Regions from separate parts of the Saccharococcus sp. Marseille-Q5394 genome, predicted to be linked through region 3. Evidence: riboswitches for the same ligand, from Rfam matches in the RefSeq annotation. Region 3 holds a riboswitch; each other region holds the start of a gene.
What was found. Region 3 has a riboswitch for S-adenosylmethionine ahead of OC538_RS09830 (O-acetylhomoserine aminocarboxypropyltransferase/cysteine synthase family protein). Riboswitches for the same ligand answer to the same signal wherever they lie in the genome.
Positions count from the first base shown of each region.

Region 1: it holds a riboswitch for S-adenosylmethionine, as region 3 does, so the genes downstream of both, metK (methionine adenosyltransferase) here and OC538_RS09830 (O-acetylhomoserine aminocarboxypropyltransferase/cysteine synthase family protein) in region 3, are expected to answer to the same signal.
Region 2: it holds a riboswitch for S-adenosylmethionine, as region 3 does, so the genes downstream of both, OC538_RS15020 (methionine biosynthesis PLP-dependent protein) here and OC538_RS09830 (O-acetylhomoserine aminocarboxypropyltransferase/cysteine synthase family protein) in region 3, are expected to answer to the same signal.

Region 1 is NZ_CAMPPQ010000002.1:1,312,531-1,318,514, reverse strand. It holds gene OC538_RS17300 (alpha/beta hydrolase) at 1-709, opposite strand, end outside; gene OC538_RS17295 (gamma carbonic anhydrase family protein) at 791-1,303, shown strand; gene metK (methionine adenosyltransferase) at 1,684-2,886, opposite strand; SAM riboswitch class I at 3,073-3,192, opposite strand; gene pckA (phosphoenolpyruvate carboxykinase (ATP)) at 3,365-4,951, shown strand; gene OC538_RS17280 (MFS transporter) at 5,122-5,984, shown strand, end outside.
Region 2 is NZ_CAMPPQ010000002.1:871,080-877,063, forward strand. It holds gene OC538_RS15000 (phytoene/squalene synthase family protein) at 1-478, opposite strand, end outside; gene OC538_RS15005 (hypothetical protein) at 1,019-1,141, shown strand; gene OC538_RS15010 (hypothetical protein) at 1,178-1,333, shown strand; gene OC538_RS15015 (NADPH-dependent FMN reductase) at 1,516-2,085, shown strand; gene OC538_RS15020 (methionine biosynthesis PLP-dependent protein) at 2,124-3,248, opposite strand; SAM riboswitch class I at 3,327-3,433, opposite strand; gene OC538_RS15025 (DMT family transporter) at 3,571-3,909, shown strand; gene OC538_RS15030 (DMT family transporter) at 3,913-4,227, shown strand; gene OC538_RS15035 (MATE family efflux transporter) at 4,241-5,578, shown strand; gene OC538_RS15040 (nicotinate phosphoribosyltransferase) at 5,669-5,984, shown strand, end outside.
Region 3 is NZ_CAMPPQ010000001.1:2,042,997-2,048,980, forward strand. It holds gene OC538_RS09820 (BCCT family transporter) at 1-853, shown strand, start outside; gene OC538_RS09825 (homoserine dehydrogenase) at 906-1,892, opposite strand; gene OC538_RS09830 (O-acetylhomoserine aminocarboxypropyltransferase/cysteine synthase family protein) at 2,018-3,316, opposite strand; SAM riboswitch class I at 3,438-3,553, opposite strand; gene OC538_RS09835 (glycerol-3-phosphate acyltransferase) at 3,839-4,477, shown strand; gene OC538_RS09840 (sulfite exporter TauE/SafE family protein) at 4,514-5,287, opposite strand; gene OC538_RS09845 (sulfurtransferase TusA family protein) at 5,347-5,577, opposite strand; gene OC538_RS09850 (MBL fold metallo-hydrolase) at 5,603-5,984, opposite strand, start outside.

The DNA of each region.
Region 1 (5,984 bases), on a different contig from region 3:
CTTGATAAAGATCATGGTACAGTCTTTTCCATTCCTTGTATTGAAATTCCGATAGATGCTGGTTCAACAGCCATCTTTTTGCAAATGAAGTATCAGTGATTTTATCATGTTCTCCCGTGTGAATCAGGACAGGTGTATCGAATATACTTTCTTCATGATATATGATCGATTTCATCATAGCATGCAGCTCACGATACCAAGACGCGACGATCGCGGAGCTATAATCCCGATCGTTCTGGAACTCTATGTACATGTCATAGTTCTGCGTCAGTAATTCAATTGTAATGTCATGATTCAATTTCATGGAACTTGAAAGCTTCGTCAGCACTCCTGAAAACTTGGAGGGTTGGTGCTTCAAGGAGAGCCAAGGGGAGCTGAACACAAAGCCTGCGCACTCCAGCTTTTCACGTTGCAGGATATGCATGACAATCGTGGCGCCAAGTCCGTGGCCAAGCACGAATAACGGCAAGTTATCCTCTAGCGCAATGTCGATCATTTTCTTCACATGGTCCACATACGACTCGAACGGTTCATCATGGGTTCTTCTTCCGCTTTCAGAACCATGCCCCGGCAAGTCGCTTGTTACGACATGGAAACCGCCGTTCCGCAGCTTTTGAATGAGCCACGCATACCTACGATGATGTTCGTAAGCATTATGGACAATCACAATCACTGCTTTCGGCTGTCCTTCCGCTTCCCATTTCCACATGGACTCACCTCCCCTTTATGTAAATGAAAATTTTATGTTACGATAAATTATACATGATTTTAAGAAAAGAGGAGACGTTTCATGATTTATTCATACAACGGAAAGACGCCGCAAATCGATCCATCTGTCTATGTCGCGGATTATGTGACGATTACGGGCGATGTAACAATCGGGGCAGACAGTTCCATCTGGTTCAATACCGTCATTAGGGGAGATGTCGCCCCGACGATAATCGGTGAACGGGTCAGCATCCAAGATTTAAGCTGTTTGCATCAAAGCCCTGGAAAGACGTTAGTAATTGAGGACGACGTGACAGTTGGCCATAAGGCACTCTTACATAGTTGTGTTGTACGTAAAGGTGCGCTCATCGGAATGGGCTCGATCATTTTGGATGGTGCGGAAATCGGTGAGGGAGCGTTCATCGGCGCGGGCAGCCTTGTCCCGCCCGGTAAGAAAATTCCGCCTGGCTGCCTCGCTCTCGGTTCACCCGCAAAAGTGGTCCGCGAGTTGAATGACGAGGACCGTGCAGATATGGATCGTATCTTGAACAGCTATGTTGAAAAAGGACAGGTTTATAAGGAAATGGAGAAATAAAATTGGTGCTGCTCGATGTCGAGCGGCACCTTTATTTATTTTTAGAAACGACTAAGATGATAATACTCACCAACGCAACAAAAGCCACTATACCTATGAGAGCCACAATTAATAATAAGCTGAACGCCATTTTGGAATCGCCTGCCTCACTTTTCTTGCTATAATATAAACGCTATGAATCTAGTTAGGTTCCCTTTGTATCCACCATTCTCTGAGTTCTCGTTCTCCCCCGCTAACTTCTCGTTCTTCTCGAAAGAGTTCTCGTTTTCCGCCAATAACTTCTCATTCCACGGCAAATAGTTCTCGTTCTCCCCAAAAACTTCTCATTCTACAATAAAAAAGGAAGCAAGGATTTCTCCTTTGCTTCCATATTTCAATTATTAAACAGTCATTCCAGCTTTTTCAATCAATTCAGCTGCTTTGTCCGTCTGCTCCCAAGGGAGTTCAACGTCGGTACGTCCGAAATGTCCGTATGCCGCAGTCTGCTTATAAATTGGACGGCGCAGGTCGAGCATCTTAATAATGCCTGCCGGGCGTAGATCGAACAGCTCGCGCACAATTTCCACAAGCTTGCTTTCCTCGACTTTGCCTGTTCCGAATGTATCGATAGAAATCGATACCGGTTTTGCAACACCGATTGCATATGCAAGCTGGACTTCACAACGATCTGCGAGACCAGCAGCAACGATGTTCTTCGCTACATAACGTGCAGCGTATGATGCCGACCGGTCGACTTTTGTCGCATCTTTACCGGAAAACGCACCGCCGCCATGACGCGCATAGCCGCCGTATGTATCGACGATAATCTTTCTACCCGTCAAGCCGGCATCCCCTTGTGGACCTCCGATAACGAAACGGCCAGATGGGTTGATGAAGTATTTTGTCTCTTCATCCAATAGCTCGGAAGGAACGACCGGATAAATTACATGTTCCTTTATGTCATTTTGAATTTGCTCCAAAGTGATATCAGGATGGTGTTGAGTGGAAATGACAATGGTGTCAATCCGTACCGGTTTATTATCCTCATCGTATTCCACCGTAACTTGTGTTTTTCCGTCAGGACGCAAATAGTCAAGTGTGTCGTCTTTCCTTACTTCAGCAAGTCTGCGTGAAAGCTTATGGGATAAGCTAATTGGCATCGGCATTAACTCAGGTGTTTCATTGCAAGCGTAACCGAACATAAGCCCTTGGTCACCCGCTCCGATTGCTTCAAGCTCTTCATCACTCATTGTCCCTTCGCGTGCTTCCAGTGCCTGGTCGACACTCGCAGCGATATCTGGGGACTGTTCATCGATGGATGTCAATACGGATGACGTCTCCCAGTCGAAGCCGAATTTCGCGCGTGTATAGCCGATTTCCTTCACTGTATCCCGTACGACTTTCGGGATGTCTACATACGTTGTTGTCGTGATTTCCCCGATGACGAGTACGAGTCCTGTTGTGATTGTCGTTTCACAGGCTACGCGTGCATTCGGGTCTTCCTCTAAAATGGCATCCAATATAGCGTCGGAAATCTGATCGCACATTTTGTCCGGATGTCCTTCTGTTACCGATTCAGAAGTGAATAATCGGCGATTTGTCATTGTGGTTTCCTCCTTAACGTCTTGCAAATATTGATACGGTACTCTAATTGTCCCAGTAAGTTCAGCGCCTAGAGAGTCGACGTCAACATACACAAGGATTAAGGGCCTGTTAGAATCAATAAAAAAGCCCTTCTCTCACGTAAATACACATGAGGAAAGGCATAATTTCAATAGCAGCACCTTTCACTCTTATCGTCCAAGGAATTCAACCTTGCTCCAGGTTTGGCACCTTCTCGCGGCCACTAAAGGTCCACGCAGGTTGCCGGGCTTCATAGGGCCTGTCCCTCCGCCAGCTCGGGATAAGAGTATCCGTTCAATAAACAATCCTACGAAAAAGTATGCACTTTGTCAAACATTTTTACACATATATACTTGAGTTTTTCATTAGTATAGATTATTATTCTAAATGTGTTATACTATTTACGAAATGTGATGATACCCATCTAATGGGATTACATGCAAAGGACGGTACCAAAAAATGATTTCAGCTAAAATTGAAAACGGATTACACGAGTTACTTTCAGGCAACAACGTAAACATACAGCCTTCAGTGGCGGAACTGGTTGAAAAAGCTACTTCCCGTGGAGAAGCGAAACTTTCCGCAGACGGCGCCCTTACTGCCGAGACAGGAAAGTATACTGGTCGTTCTCCTCAGGACAAATACATTGTCGAAGAAGACTCTTCAAAAGACAAAATCGACTGGGGCAAAGTGAACCGACCGATTTCATCTGAGATCTTTGATTCATTATATAATAAAGTTCTTACCCACTTAAAAGCGAAGGAAGAACTCTTCGTATTCAAAGGCTTTGCAGGAGCTGATAAAAACTCTCAGCTATCCATCCAAGTCATTAACGAATTTGCATGGCAAAACCTATTTGTCCATAATCTCTTCATCCGCCCTACTGCAGAAGAGTTGAAAACGCATGAAGCACAATTCACAGTTATTGCTGCTCCGACGTTCAAGGCTGATCCTAAAGTGGACGGAACGAAATCCGAAACCTTCATCATTGTATCACTTGAAAAGCGCATTGTGTTGATCGGCGGTACGGAATATGCAGGAGAAATGAAAAAATCCATTTTCTCCGTCATGAACTACTTGCTTCCTGAGCGAGGAATTCTTCCAATGCACTGCTCAGCTAACGTTGGTGAAGAAGGGGATGTCGCTTTGTTCTTCGGCCTTTCCGGCACAGGAAAAACGACGCTTTCCGCAGATGCTGACCGCAAGCTGATCGGTGATGACGAGCACGGCTGGTCCGAAAACGGTGTATTCAATATCGAAGGCGGCTGCTATGCAAAAACGATCAATCTTTCACAAGAGAAAGAACCTGAAATTTACGGAGCGATCCGTTTCGGTTCGGTCTTGGAAAACGTCGTTTTGGATGAAAAGACGCGCAAGCCAGATTATGATAATAATTCATTGACTGAAAACACGCGTGCAGCATATCCAATTCATTATATCGACAACATCGCAGTGCCTTCGGCGGCGGGACATCCAAAAACAATCATCTTCTTGACTGCGGATGCATTCGGGGTATTGCCTCCAATCTCTAAATTGACGAAGGAACAAGCGATGTATCACTTCCTTAGCGGCTTCACTTCGAAGCTTGCAGGAACTGAACGCGGCGTCACTTCACCGGAAGCAACGTTCTCTACATGCTTTGGTGCTCCTTTCCTTCCATTGCCTGCAACGGTTTACGCAGAAATGCTAGGGAAGAAAATCGACGAACATGATGCACAAGTATTCCTCGTCAACACAGGTTGGACTGGCGGAGTTTACGGCGTAGGTCAGCGTATGGCATTGAAGCATACCCGCACTATGGTCCGCGCAGCGCTTGCTGGCGAATTGAACAATACAGAATTCGAGAAAAATGCTATTTTCGGTCTTTCAATGCCAAAAGTTATTGCCGGTGTACCGACTGAAGTGTTGAACCCTCGCAATGCATGGAGCGATCCAGCGGCTTATGATCAAAAAGCGAAAGAACTGGCAGACCTCTTCCGCGAAAACTTCACGAAATTCGGTCATGTTTCTGAAGATATTATTCAAAAAGGCGGTCCAATCGCCTAATCAATATAAAAAAGATAAAGATCCAGGTGCAGTTACCGCACCTGGATCTTTTTGTATTTCGGCATTCTGCAAGTGGATTTTCTCCCATAAAGTTTGCTCAACTATATGTTTGTATAGAACCACTAATTCTGCAGACAATGAATTAAGTGAGTAAAGAGGGAGAGTAACTTATGACAACTGCCTACAAAGGGACAGACAAATTGATTATAGGGATCGTATTTGGTGTATTGACATTCTGGTTATTTGCGCAGGCAATGGTAAACGTTGTACCTGCAGTTCAGAAAGATTTAGGTGTATCTTCTGGGACTTTAAACATTGCAATTAGTTTAACCGCACTTTTTTCAGGAATATTCATTGTTGCAGCAGGTGGCCTTGCTGATAAAGTCGGACGGAAGAAAATAACAAATATTGGTCTTATTCTAAGTATTATTGGCTCCCTTTGTCTTGTCTTTGCAAATGGAGCAATCTTACTCATTATTGGCCGGATTATTCAAGGTTTATCGGCTGCGTGTATTATGCCTTCAACGATTGCCTTGATGAAAGCATATTTTGAAGGGGCAGAACGTCAACGGGCACTTAGTTACTGGTCAATCGGTTCTTGGGGTGGTTCTGGCGTTTGTTCATTATTTGGGGGAGCTGTTGCAACATACTTGGGGTGGAAATGGATTTTCATTTTCTCCATCATTTTTGCAATTCTTGCCTTATGGTTACTTAAAGACACTCCTGAAAGTAAAGCAAAACAAACCGGTACTTCCAAGTTTGATGTGAGCGGTCTGATTGTATTCGTTATCACAATGTTGGCATTGAATATTTTCATCACACAAGGTGATGAACTTGGTTGGACTAACTGGATCACAATTGTTTTGATAGCCGTTGCTGTTATTGGTGCCTTGGCCTTTATTAAAGTTGAGAGTGGCAAGGAGAACGCATTAATCGATTTTAAATTATTTAGAAACATGCCCTATACAGGGGCAACTATTTCAAACTTCTTGCTTAATGCTGTGGCTGGAACGCTTGTCGTTGCAAATACGTA
Region 2 (5,984 bases), on a different contig from region 3:
AAATATCGGAAAGCATCACACCGACAAGACCCGCTACATAATATGTATAGTCGTCTAAATCCTCTTTCGTTTGCACAAGAAAATCCTTGCCGACCCATTTTGCCATGCCATCCGCCATGATGCTCGTCGACTCTTTCACTTTGGCGACGATGCCTGCAGGACAGACGGCGAGCCAGTCGCCAAGTCGCAATGTCACTTCCGGCAAGAGGTTTTCATAGGGCTTGAGGAGAGCGCGATACGCCGCGACGTCAAATAGGTCGGTTTGCAGCAGCTTGCTCGTCGACTGCAGCAGATGCTGCTTGCTTTCCGGATGCAGTTCTTCATGATCTTCTATTTCATCTATCGCACGCATACATAAATAAGCGGAGCCTACCGTCTTCCGCAAGGTGGGATTCAATAATTTAATCGGAATATAGAAGGTTCTGCTCGTCAGCTTCAGTACGTGCATCGCTTCTTTTTGCAGTTTCGCTTCGTTCATAATAGGGGTCCTCCTTCATTTCTTGAAGCAGTTCTTATTGAATATCATACACTATTCCATGAAGCAGTTGCCAACCCTATCGTTGTAGAATAAATAAAAATAGAGAAAGTTTTTCAAATTACCTATTGACAATGAATAATTGGAAATGGTATCCTCAGAAAGTAAGTTATTCTAGTAATAGAGGAGGTACGGAAAATGAAAAAAGCAATCGTAATCATAAACAACTTCATACTTGATCCGTGCCTGACTAATCTCTCTTTCTAATTGTAGACCGAGGAATGGCATGGTATGCCGTTCTTTTATATGAGCACACGCTTATGCAAAAGGCGTGTGCTTTTTTGTGTCTTCATATGAAAGAATATTCGGTGTTTTCACGCTGTGCGTGTGGCATATAAACAAAAACTAGATGAAAAGGAGTGTTTCCGATGATTAATGTAGGGCTGCAACGGAAAGTATTGATGATGGTGTCTCTGGATAGTGGGTAGCGATGTTCCCCGCAAGTGAATTGATTCAACTAAAAAATAAAGGAGGAAAAGCAAAATGATTATTCAAAACGCGAGACATGAAGAGCATGAACGAATAAATAAAACAAAATTGATGGAGTGGGAATCTCCAAAATGGTTAGATGATAACGGCGGCACGATAGGTGAACGTCGACTGTAATCTCGTTTAAGGTCCCTCTCCAAGAGGAGAATATATATGTATACAATTGATAGAGAAGTAGTTCAACGACATATGGAAGATATGCGGCAGGAAGTCGAACAGTTCCGCATGGAGCAAAAAGCGCTCAAACGCAAAAAGAAAGAGCGGAAAAACGTTCCATTCTGGACGATTTTCTTCTGCTTCTTCAATTAAAAGATGGAGCGTTCCCTAAGCAAATAGGGGAACGTTCTTTTCTTATGAGCAGATTTATACGAAAAGTATCTTGAATGTGAGATAATTACCAGGTCAATAAATGATGCCCCAGTTTTATAGGGGAACGCATACCTTCCTATAGAGAGGCAATGCTAAGATAAAAAGAGAAGGAGTCCAACAACATGACTATATCAGTAAAAGCGATTATCGGCAGCACAAGCTCGTCTTCATACAACTTGAAAGTGGTTGAATATTTGAGGAAGAAATATGCAGATAAACTTACTATTACACCTGTATTCATTAATGATGTCGAAATGTTTTCTGTTGATATAGAAGGCAATCCGTCAGAAAACGTTACAGATTTCCTGGATAACGTTCGGGATTCCGATGCGGTCCTATTTGCAGTGCCTGAATACAACTTCTCCATTCCAGGAGTAATGAAAAACGCTGTCGACTGGCTGTCGAGAAGCAATTTCGCAATTAAAGACAAGCCTGCTTTCATGATCGGTGCTTCAATGGGTGTGATGGGAAGTGTCCGTGCTCAACTGCATTTACGTGAGATTTTGACGAACCCGATGCTTTCTCCTGCGCTCTTGCCAAACAATGAAGTATATATCGGTTCCGTCCATGAGAAAATGGACGAAACGGGTCAATTGACAGACCAAGCGACGATTGATTTCTTGGATAAAGTCGTTAACAACTTCATCGATTTTTATTCGCAAAGAAAAGAGTTAGCTGAAATCTCTAAATAATAAAAGGACCGTCTCGTTCACCGAGACGGCCTTTTTTATTATTGACTGACAGCCGTCGTTTCTGCCGCTGCATTGATGGCTTGCTTAAGATCGGCGATCAAGTCTTCGGCTTCCTCGAGTCCGACCGAGAAACGCAATAACCGTTTATCGACACCGCGCCTTTCCCGTTCTTCCTCAGGGATTTCTGCATGGGTCTGCGTCGTCGGATACGTGATCAAACTTTCCACTCCTCCGAGACTTTCGGCAAATGTGATGAGCTTCAAGTTTTGCAATAGCGGATCGACCCATTCGCTTTCCCGTACCCTGAATGAAATCATGCCGCCTTTTCCTGCATAGAGGACGTCATCGACAAGCGGTTCGTTTTTTAAATAAGAGACGAGTTCCTTCGCATTGGCATCATGCTGTTTCATGCGCACATGCAACGTCTTCAATCCGCGGATGACGAGCCAGGAGTCGAACGGGGAAAGCGTCGCGCCGATCGCATTATGATTTTCGCCTAGACGGTTGCACAGCTCTTCTCCCTTGGCGACGACTAGCCCGGCAAGCACATCATTATGACCGCCGATATATTTCGTCGCGCTATGGATGACGATATCTGCCCCGAGCTCAATCGGGCGTTGGTAGTACGGAGTCAAAAATGTATTATCGACGATGACAAGCAAGTTGTGCTTTCTCGCAATCTCTACATACTGTTCGATATTGATTTCCAGCATCAGCGGGTTCGTCGGTGTTTCGATGAAGATCGCCTTCGTGTTTTCGGTGATCAGCTTTTCCGTTTCCTCGACGTTATCAAAAGAAGAATACGACGTCCGGACGTTATACAGATCTGCGTAATGGTCAAACAATCGGAATGTGCCACCGTATAGGTCGTCAGGAGCAATCAATTCATCTCCCGATTTGAACAGCGAAAGGAAGAGCTGAATCGCTGCCATGCCCGAGCTGCACGCGTAGCCGCGGTCGCCGTTTTCCAAATTGGCGATGCCTTCCTCGAGGATCGTCCGTGTCGGATTTTTTGTCCGTGTATAATCGTAACCGGTTGATAGACCCAATCCATCATGCTTGTACGCTGTTGAAAAATGTAGGGGAGGATTGACCGCCCCGGTTCTCGGATCGCTCTGGTTTCCTATTTGCACCAATTTTGTGTTAATGCTCTGCTTTGTCAAGTTGCCCATCTCCTTTGCCTAGTAAAAAAGAGGCCTCTCCAATTAAGAAGAGGGCCTCCAACATCGTTGAAATCAATCTTCTTATCTTCAAGGCGCAGTTCGCCTTTTGGAATTAGCACCATACCAAAATCGGGCTGGTTGCTGAGACTTCATCGGGCCAATCCCTCCGTCTCTCGTGATAAGAATCAAAATATGTAATTGTTAGAAAAAACATTTATCTAAAGTTATCATGCATCCAGACGGATTGCAAGAAGTTTCGGAAATGAATGTCCGTGACCTTTTGCTATAATGGGTGCATGTTGAATGATGAGGAGGATTTCCATTGGCTTGGCTTTATGTTTTATTGGCGGCGATCGTCGAGATCTTTTGGGTGATCGGACTTCGGTATTCCGATTCGGTACTCGAGTGGGCAGGGACTATCGTTGCAATCGTCATTAGCTTCTACGCAATTATAAAGGCATGCGAGACGTTGCCATCCGGGACGGTGTATGCAGTCTTCACCGGTTCCGGAGCGGCGGCGATCGTTCTAATCGATTTCCTGTTTTTCAATGCGGAGTTTTCCATCGCTAAAGTGATCTTCATCGCGATTATCATCGTGGGAGTTATCGGGATAAAAATGACGACGGCTGCATCCGGTGAAGCAACGGAAGGGGGCGATTGAGATATGGCGTGGATATATTTAGTCATCGCAAGTTTAGGGGAGATTTTCGGCGTCATGGCCATTAATCTTTATTTGCAGAAAAGATCATGGCCCCGCCTGCTGCTCATCGTCGGGACGTTTTCGGTCGGTTTTATATTTCTGTCCCTCGCAATGCGCGACATTCCGATGGGGACTGCGTATGCGATTTGGACGGGACTCGGTGCGGCGGGTGCCGTCCTTATGGGCATCCTGTTTTTCAAGGAAGCAGCCGGGTGGAAACGGATGCTATTCCTTTGCTTGATCATCGGAGGGGCGGTCGGACTGAAGGTATTTGGATGAAGGGGGGAGCGCCATGGCGAAACAATATGATTTTACGGAAGGCCCGCTTGCAAAGCAGCTTATTTTTTATTCAGCACCGATCATTCTCACGAACCTTTTGCAAGTGTCCTACCAATTTATCGACAGCTTATGGGTCGGAAACCTTATCGGTGCCGACGCGCTTGGCGCAGTTGCGATTTCGGGTACTGTCGTGTTTACCGTCCTCTCTTTTGTCATCGGCCTGAATAATGCGGCGCTGACAATCCTCTCCCAGCAGAAGGGGAGGGGGAGCGAGGCAGGCTTGCGTAATTATTTGAACGCATTCGTCGTTTTATTGACGATCATGTCTGTTGTGTTAAGTTTTGCGGGCTTCTTTTTAGCGAAGCCGATTTTGGCATTGCTTGGAACGCCCGACTCGATGATTGAAATGGCAACGTCCTATTTGCGTGTCAATTTTTTCGGGATTCTGTTTCTGTTCGGATATAACTTCATCAACACCGTGTTCCGGTCTGTCGGCGACTCAAAGACGCCAATCTATTTCGTTTTGACGGCCGTCCTGCTAAACACGGTACTTGATCCGATTTTCATTGCCGTCTTCGGATGGGGCGTCCAAGGAGCTGCGGTTGCGACAATCGTATCCCAAGGGGTTGCATTTGCGACTGGCGCAATTTATTCCGTTCGCAAAAAGCTCGTGCCGTTTTCAAAGCCGCATCTGCCGGCTAAGCGTGAAGTGCTTGATATACTGAAATTGGGCATTCCGGCGGGTTTGCAAATGAGCGTCATTTCGGCAGGCGTCATGGCGATCATGAGTGTCGTCGCTTCTTTCGGCCCTGCGGTAGTTGCGGGGTACGGGGCTGCGCAGCGGCTTGATAGTCTGATCATGCTGCCGGCGCAAGCGATCGGAACGGCAGTGAATAGTATGGCAGGACAAAACATCGGTGCGGGGAAGTGGAACCGTGTCCACAGGATTACGTTCATCGGCTTTCTATATAATCTTGGCATTATGTTTGCCATCGCCGGAATTGTCTACGCTTTTGCGGGGGCCGGTATCCGACTTTTCATTTCCGAAGCGGAAGCTGTCCGTTTTGGTGCGGACTATTTGAAGATGATAGCATTTTTCTATCCTTTTTTAGGCATCAATTTCGTACTCAATGGCGCTGTCCGGGCATCGGGGGCAATGTTCCAAGTGCTTGTGCTCAATATCATTTCGTTTTGGATATTACGTTACCCCGTTACGTACTTCCTGTCTGGCTTCATGGGAGATAAGGGGATTGCCCTCGGAATCGGTGTCAGTTTCGTCATTAGCAGCATCATCGCATTCCTGTATTACCGGTTCGGAAAGTGGAAACAAGCCGATATTTTTGGAGAATGAGGCAATTTAGGCGCATGTTATTTATAATGAAAACAAGGGTAAATAGTGTATACTGAAACTATCAGAAGATGCGGAAGAAGGAGATTTGACATGACTTCGAAATATGCTGACGACAGTTTGGCGCTACATACAGATCTTTATCAAATCAACATGATGGAATCGTATTGGGCGGATGGCATTCATGAACGGAAAGCGGTATTTGAGCTGTACTTCAGAAACCTTCCGTTCGGTAATGGCTATGCGATTTTTGCGGGACTTGAGCGGATCCTTGATTACTTAAAGGATTTTCAATTCAGTGAGAGCGACCTGACCTATTTACGGGAAGAGCTCGGCTATAGAGAGGATTTCCTATCTTATTTGAAAGACATCCGTTTTACGGGGGATGTTTATTCGATGAAGGAAGGGG
Region 3 (5,984 bases):
CACTTCACAACTGATCATTATTGCGGTCGTGACAGTCCTCTTTGTCATGTCTGCGTGGTCGGGGCTTAGCAAAGGAATCAAATATTTGTCAAACACAAATCTAGTTCTTGCGCTCGCCTTATTAGGTTTCGTCCTCATCTTAGGGCCGACATTGCTCATCTTCAATGTTTTTACCGATTCTATTGGAGGCTATCTCGCCAACCTCGTTTCGATGAGTTTCCGGACTGCACCGTTGAATGACACTCATCGTGACTGGCTGGAAGGTTGGACGATCTTCTATTGGGCTTGGTGGATTTCCTGGGCACCATTCGTCAGCATGTTCATCGCGAGGGTATCAAAGGGCAGGACAATTAGAGAGTTCATGGTCGTTGTCATGTTAGCACCAACCGTTCTGAGCGCTATCTGGTTTTCAGCTTTCGGAACGACTGCCATCAACATGCAACGTAAAGGGATTGCAGACTTAGCGAAAACAGACACTGAATTGACGATATTTGAAATGTTCCATGCGATGCCTTTGTCGTTCATTATTTCCATTGTCGCAGTTCTGTTAATTGCATCGTTTTTCATCACTTCCGCGGATTCAGCGACATTTGTGTTAGGCATGCAGTCCACATACGGTTCATTGACCCCGCCGAATAGCGTAAAAATCATTTGGGGCGTCATCCAGTCTGCAATTGCTATCATATTGCTGTCTGTAAATGGATTGACTGCACTGCAAAACACGATCATCATTGCCGCTCTGCCGTTTTCCTTCATCATTTTGCTGATGATTTTCTCACTACTCAAAGCGTTGAAGAGCGAACTGCCTAAGAGTGAACGGCCGAGGAGAAGAAAAGCGAAAGATACCATTTAAACAGCATAGAAAAAAGTGGAGGACGGAATCTAAAGATTCCTCCTCCACTTTTTTAATTTGGCACCAGGACTGCTTCGTGTTGGCGAATGATATGCAGCAAGTCCGCAACCATCGCGCTTCCTGTCGGATACATTCCTGCACCCGGGCCAACCAACGTCAATGGTCCGAGATATTCGGTATTTACGATGACGGCATTGTCGACACCGTCAATACTGAAAAGCGGGTGATCCGCTCCAATTAGGACAGGTCCTACCGTCGCCTGCAGCTTCCCTTTTTCATCCTTCCAAATATCTGCCACGTGACGATAACGGAGATCGCCTTTGGTTGCATCATTGATATCAATTGATTCGAGATGATCGATTCCGACGACAGGAACGTCTTCCCAGTCAGGCTGCCTGCCGAAAGCGAGCGCGCTCAAAATCATCAGTTTACGGAAAGCATCCGTGCCATCCACATCATCTGCAGGGTCTGCTTCCGCGTAACCATTTTGCTGTGCATGTAACAGTGCTTCTTTGAATGAAGACCCCTCATCGCGCATTTTCGTCAAAATGAAATTTGACGTCCCATTTAAAATGCCTTGGATCCGTTTAATCCGGTCGCCTACCAGCAGATTGGTCACAGTCCGGATGATTGGCACCCCGCCAGCAGTCGTCGCTTCGAACCCGACTTGCACGTTCCGAAATTCGGCATGTTTCCTTAACGCAGGTCCGTGTTTTGCAAACATTTTTTTGTTCGCAGTTATGATGTGGCACCCTTTCTCAATCGCATCCGACAAATACGTATAAGCAGGTTCTTCCCCGACAATCGCTTCAAGAACGATATCGATTTCAGGGTTCCCTAATATATCCTGAATATCATCTGTAAAATTTGCGCCTGTTATCGGCAGGCGTTCTTTCGCCTTGTCTTTTACAAGGATGGATACGACATCAACGGTGAAACCAGTGCTCTTTTTAATTTCTTCCCGCTTCTCTTGCAGGATTCTATAAACACCTTCACCGACCGTACCAAAACCGAGTATGGCCACTTTAATTGACGGCATGAAACCACCCTTTCTGATCTAAAGCGGAGGAGGGCGTTTAGCCCGTGCTCGTAACGCTTCGCTTTTACTCGCAAAAGCCGTTCTATGTGACGGCTTTCGCAGCTAGATGTTAATCATAGCAATAGTTAGCGAACTGCGACAGGCGCCGCTTTCTCAATCGCCTGCTTAAGGTCCGCAATAATATCATCAGTAGACTCCAGTCCGACAGACAGACGGATCAATTCCTCTGGCGTTCCTGTCTTTTTCAAGTCCTCCGCAGACAATTGCTGGTGCGTCGTTGATGCAGGATGGATGATAAGCGATTTTGCATCCCCTACGTTCGCAACATGCGACCATAGCGTAATATTGTCAATCACTCTGCGTCCTGCGTCACGGCCACCTTTAATTCCGAAGACGATGATAGAACCAAACCCGTTCTTCAAATATTTCTTTGCATTTTCATGTGTTGGATGATCTTCAAGACCCGTGTACGTCACCCATTCCACAGACGGATGAGCCTGTAGGAATTCAGCGACTTTCACGGCATTTTCGTTATGGCGTGTCACACGCAAATGGAGCGTCTCCAGCCCTTGAAGGAAGTTGAATGCACTGTCCGGATCCAAGCAAGGCCCGAAGTCGCGGAGCAATTGGACGCGGAGCTTCGTCGCGAATGCAGCTCCCGCCGTGTCAATGCCGTATCGCAAGCCGTTGTACGTTTCATCCGGCTCCGTGAAGCCAGGGAACTTCCCTCTCGTCCAGTCGAATTTCCCTGCGTCGACTACGACGCCGCCGATAGTCGTTCCATGGCCGCCAATCCACTTCGTTGCGGAATGAATGACAACGTCAGCACCAAACTCGATTGGGTTCGATCCGTATGGGGATGCGAATGTGTTATCGATGAGGAATGGGATTTCATTTTCATGCGCAATGTTTGCGACCGCTTCGATATCGAGCACTTGAAGGCTAGGATTTCCGATCGTTTCAGCGAAAATCGCTTTCGTTTTATCTGTAATCGCAGCACGGAAGTTTTCAGGTTCGTCCGCGTCCACGAATTTCACATTGATACCGTAGCGTGGAAGCGTAACGGCGAATAGATTATACGTACCGCCGTAAAGATTGCCGGCAGCGACAATCTCGTCACCCGCACCCGCAATATTGAGAATGGAGAATGCGATTGCTGCCATTCCCGAAGACAGAGCAACTGCAGCAGTTCCACCTTCTAAGAGTGCTACCCTTTCTTCAAAGACAGCAACGGTAGGATTCGTAATTCTTGTATAAATATTGCCTGCTTCTTGCAAGCCGAATAAGTTTTGGGCATGTTCAGTATCACGGAATACGAATGCAGTAGTACGGTGGATTGGCACAGCACGGGAACCTGTAATTGGATCCGGTTTCTGCCCTCCGTGTAAGAGAAGAGTTTCTGGTTGAAGTGGTTTGTTTGTCATTGTCATTACCTCCAGTGGTTTTTTAAGATGAAAATGATGCAGTGCGGAGGCGTTGGGGGTTTTGGGAATAAAAAAATAACCCCTTTCGCTAAGAGAAGGGTTACGCTTTCGCTTATTCCTCCTCTTATCTTTCAGACCGTTTTCACGAATCTGTAGGAAGTAGCACCTTTGCAAGTTCATCACTTGCCGGTTGCCGGGCATCGCAGGGCCTAGTCCCTCCGCCGCTCTTGATAAGAGTTTGGTTATTCAGTTTTTCATCTTGTTGAACAGTATAGGAGACTATTTTTTAAAAGTCAAGGGGTGAATTTATTTTTTTCTGAAACTTGCGCTTTATCTTCGATGTTATAATAGTTGTAGAAGTCGGAATGACGGATTGATGAAGCGGGTGGATACTTTGAGCGCGGGAGTGGCTTCTTAGAGCGCGGATGCAGCCTTTTTGAACGCGCAGCCAGTTGCTTTGGACGCGATTCAGCCAAACTAGAACATCGGTGTATATGACTATATTATTTTTGGGGGATTCTTATGACGTTATGGATTATAGCTATCATAATTTGTGGATATTTGGTCGGCTGCCTTCATGGCTCGACAGTCGCTCGTTGGATTTCGGGGGTTAATTTGAAAGAAACCGGTGTTAAAAATGCCGGAGCGTCGAACGCGATGATCGTTCTTGGAAAACGGTATGGTGCGCTTGTTGCATTGATTGATATTGGCAAAGGCATCTTCGCGGTCATTGCTGTAAGGCTGCTAGCTGGACATTTCGGACTGCCTACGGAATACATCACTTTGTTATTATTCGCTGTCGGAGCTGCTGTTATATTCGGCCATAACTATCCGTTCCATATGAAGTTCAACGGGGGGAAAGGGACAGCAACAGTAATCGGTGTATTATTTGCGATTGACTGGCGGTTCGGACTTGCCGGGTTCATTCTATTCATTCTAGTGGCCATCATATCTGACATTCTTGTCTTTGGCGTTATCATGTTATACATCACTTTATTGGCCATGGCCGTTTGGTTAGATGGATATTGGCCAATAGTAATTGCAACCTTACTTTTCTTGATGGCAATCTGGAAGCATATCGAAAACTTGAAGCGGATTCGCAAAGGGACGGAGCCACGCATTCGCACATCATTCAAGAAAAAACAGAAGCACTCGGAATGAGGCTTCTGTTTTTTCGATGAGATTGCCTTTTATCAATCAAAAATCCAACCAGATCTTCACAGCGGTCCCTAAAATCAAAACTGCCAATATCCCCTGCAATACTTCCGTATTCATCTTCTGTCCTGCTTTTGCCCCGAGTGGCGCGGCGAGGATGCTCGCTACAATCATGACAGCTGCCGGACCGTAAAGCACCTGGTCTGTCACGATCTTCCCTACCGTCGAACCGATCGATGAAATGAATGTAATGGCGAGGGAAGTAGCAATCGTCATGCGTGTCGGGATTTTCAAAACGACAAGCATGATTGGAACTAAAATGAACGCGCCGGCAGCTCCAACAATTCCAGCTGCAATCCCTACGATGAAAGCGAGCACGGCTGCAAGCCATTTATTGAAAACAACCTGATCCGCCGGAATATCATCCAATCCTTTTTTCGGGATGAACATCATGATGGCCGCAATCGTTGCAAGAATTCCGTACACGAGGTTGATGCTTCCTTCAGAAATCAAATTGGAGCCGTAACCCCCGATAAAACTTCCGACCAAAATCGCGCTCCCCATGTATATGATCAGCGTTTTATTGAGATATCCGCCTTTCCGATATACCCATACTCCGGATATAGTCGCGAAGAACACTTGAATTGCACTGATTCCTGAAACTTCGTGCGCAGAGAATGCGGCAATTCCAAGTAATGGCGGAATGTATAATAGCATCGGGTATTTGATGATTGATCCGCCGATTCCGACCATTCCGGAAACGAAGGATCCTACAAATCCGATGAGGAAAATCGTTATTAGAAATGTCATATCCATCGGTATTTACCTCCTAAATCAGGAAAGGGGTATCTGCTCAGATACCCCCTACCCTACAATCAGCCTTTCTTAATCCAGAATGTGAAGACGCCTGTATCTTCTTCTTTTTGATCAACCATTTCATGGCCGCTGGATTTCGCCCATGCTGTCAAATCAGCGACTGAGCCTTTATCAGTTGTGAAGATTTCCAGGATTTCACCCGTCTCCATTTCCTTCATCGTCTTTCTTGCACGTACAACCGGCATTGGGCATGCCAACCCTTTTGCATCTAATACTTTTGTTACGTTCATTTTCATCTTCTCCTTTTTGATTAAATTACCTTACTGCACAACGATTCGGTCCGATTTCCATTTCACGCTGCGTTTCTTCGTTAGGATTGATTTTCCCCATATTCGTTTGACGGATTTCTTGGTACGCGTTTGGTTGAGGAGGCAAGTTTCCTGTCACCATTTGACGGAATTCTTGTTCATCCTCAATATTCAAGCCGTGGTTATTCGCGAACAGCGTTCCTAACTTTTCCGAAACGCTTCCATCTTCATTCAACTCTTCGATAATCATGAAGTGCGCGGGAAGTACGAGTAGATCTTCCGCCAACTCACGATAACGGCTATACAATGTTTCCCGCAGATCGCCGACCCAGTCCTCCGCCAAACCCGCGAGGTCTGGGCGACCGATGGAGTCGATGAATAAAATATCT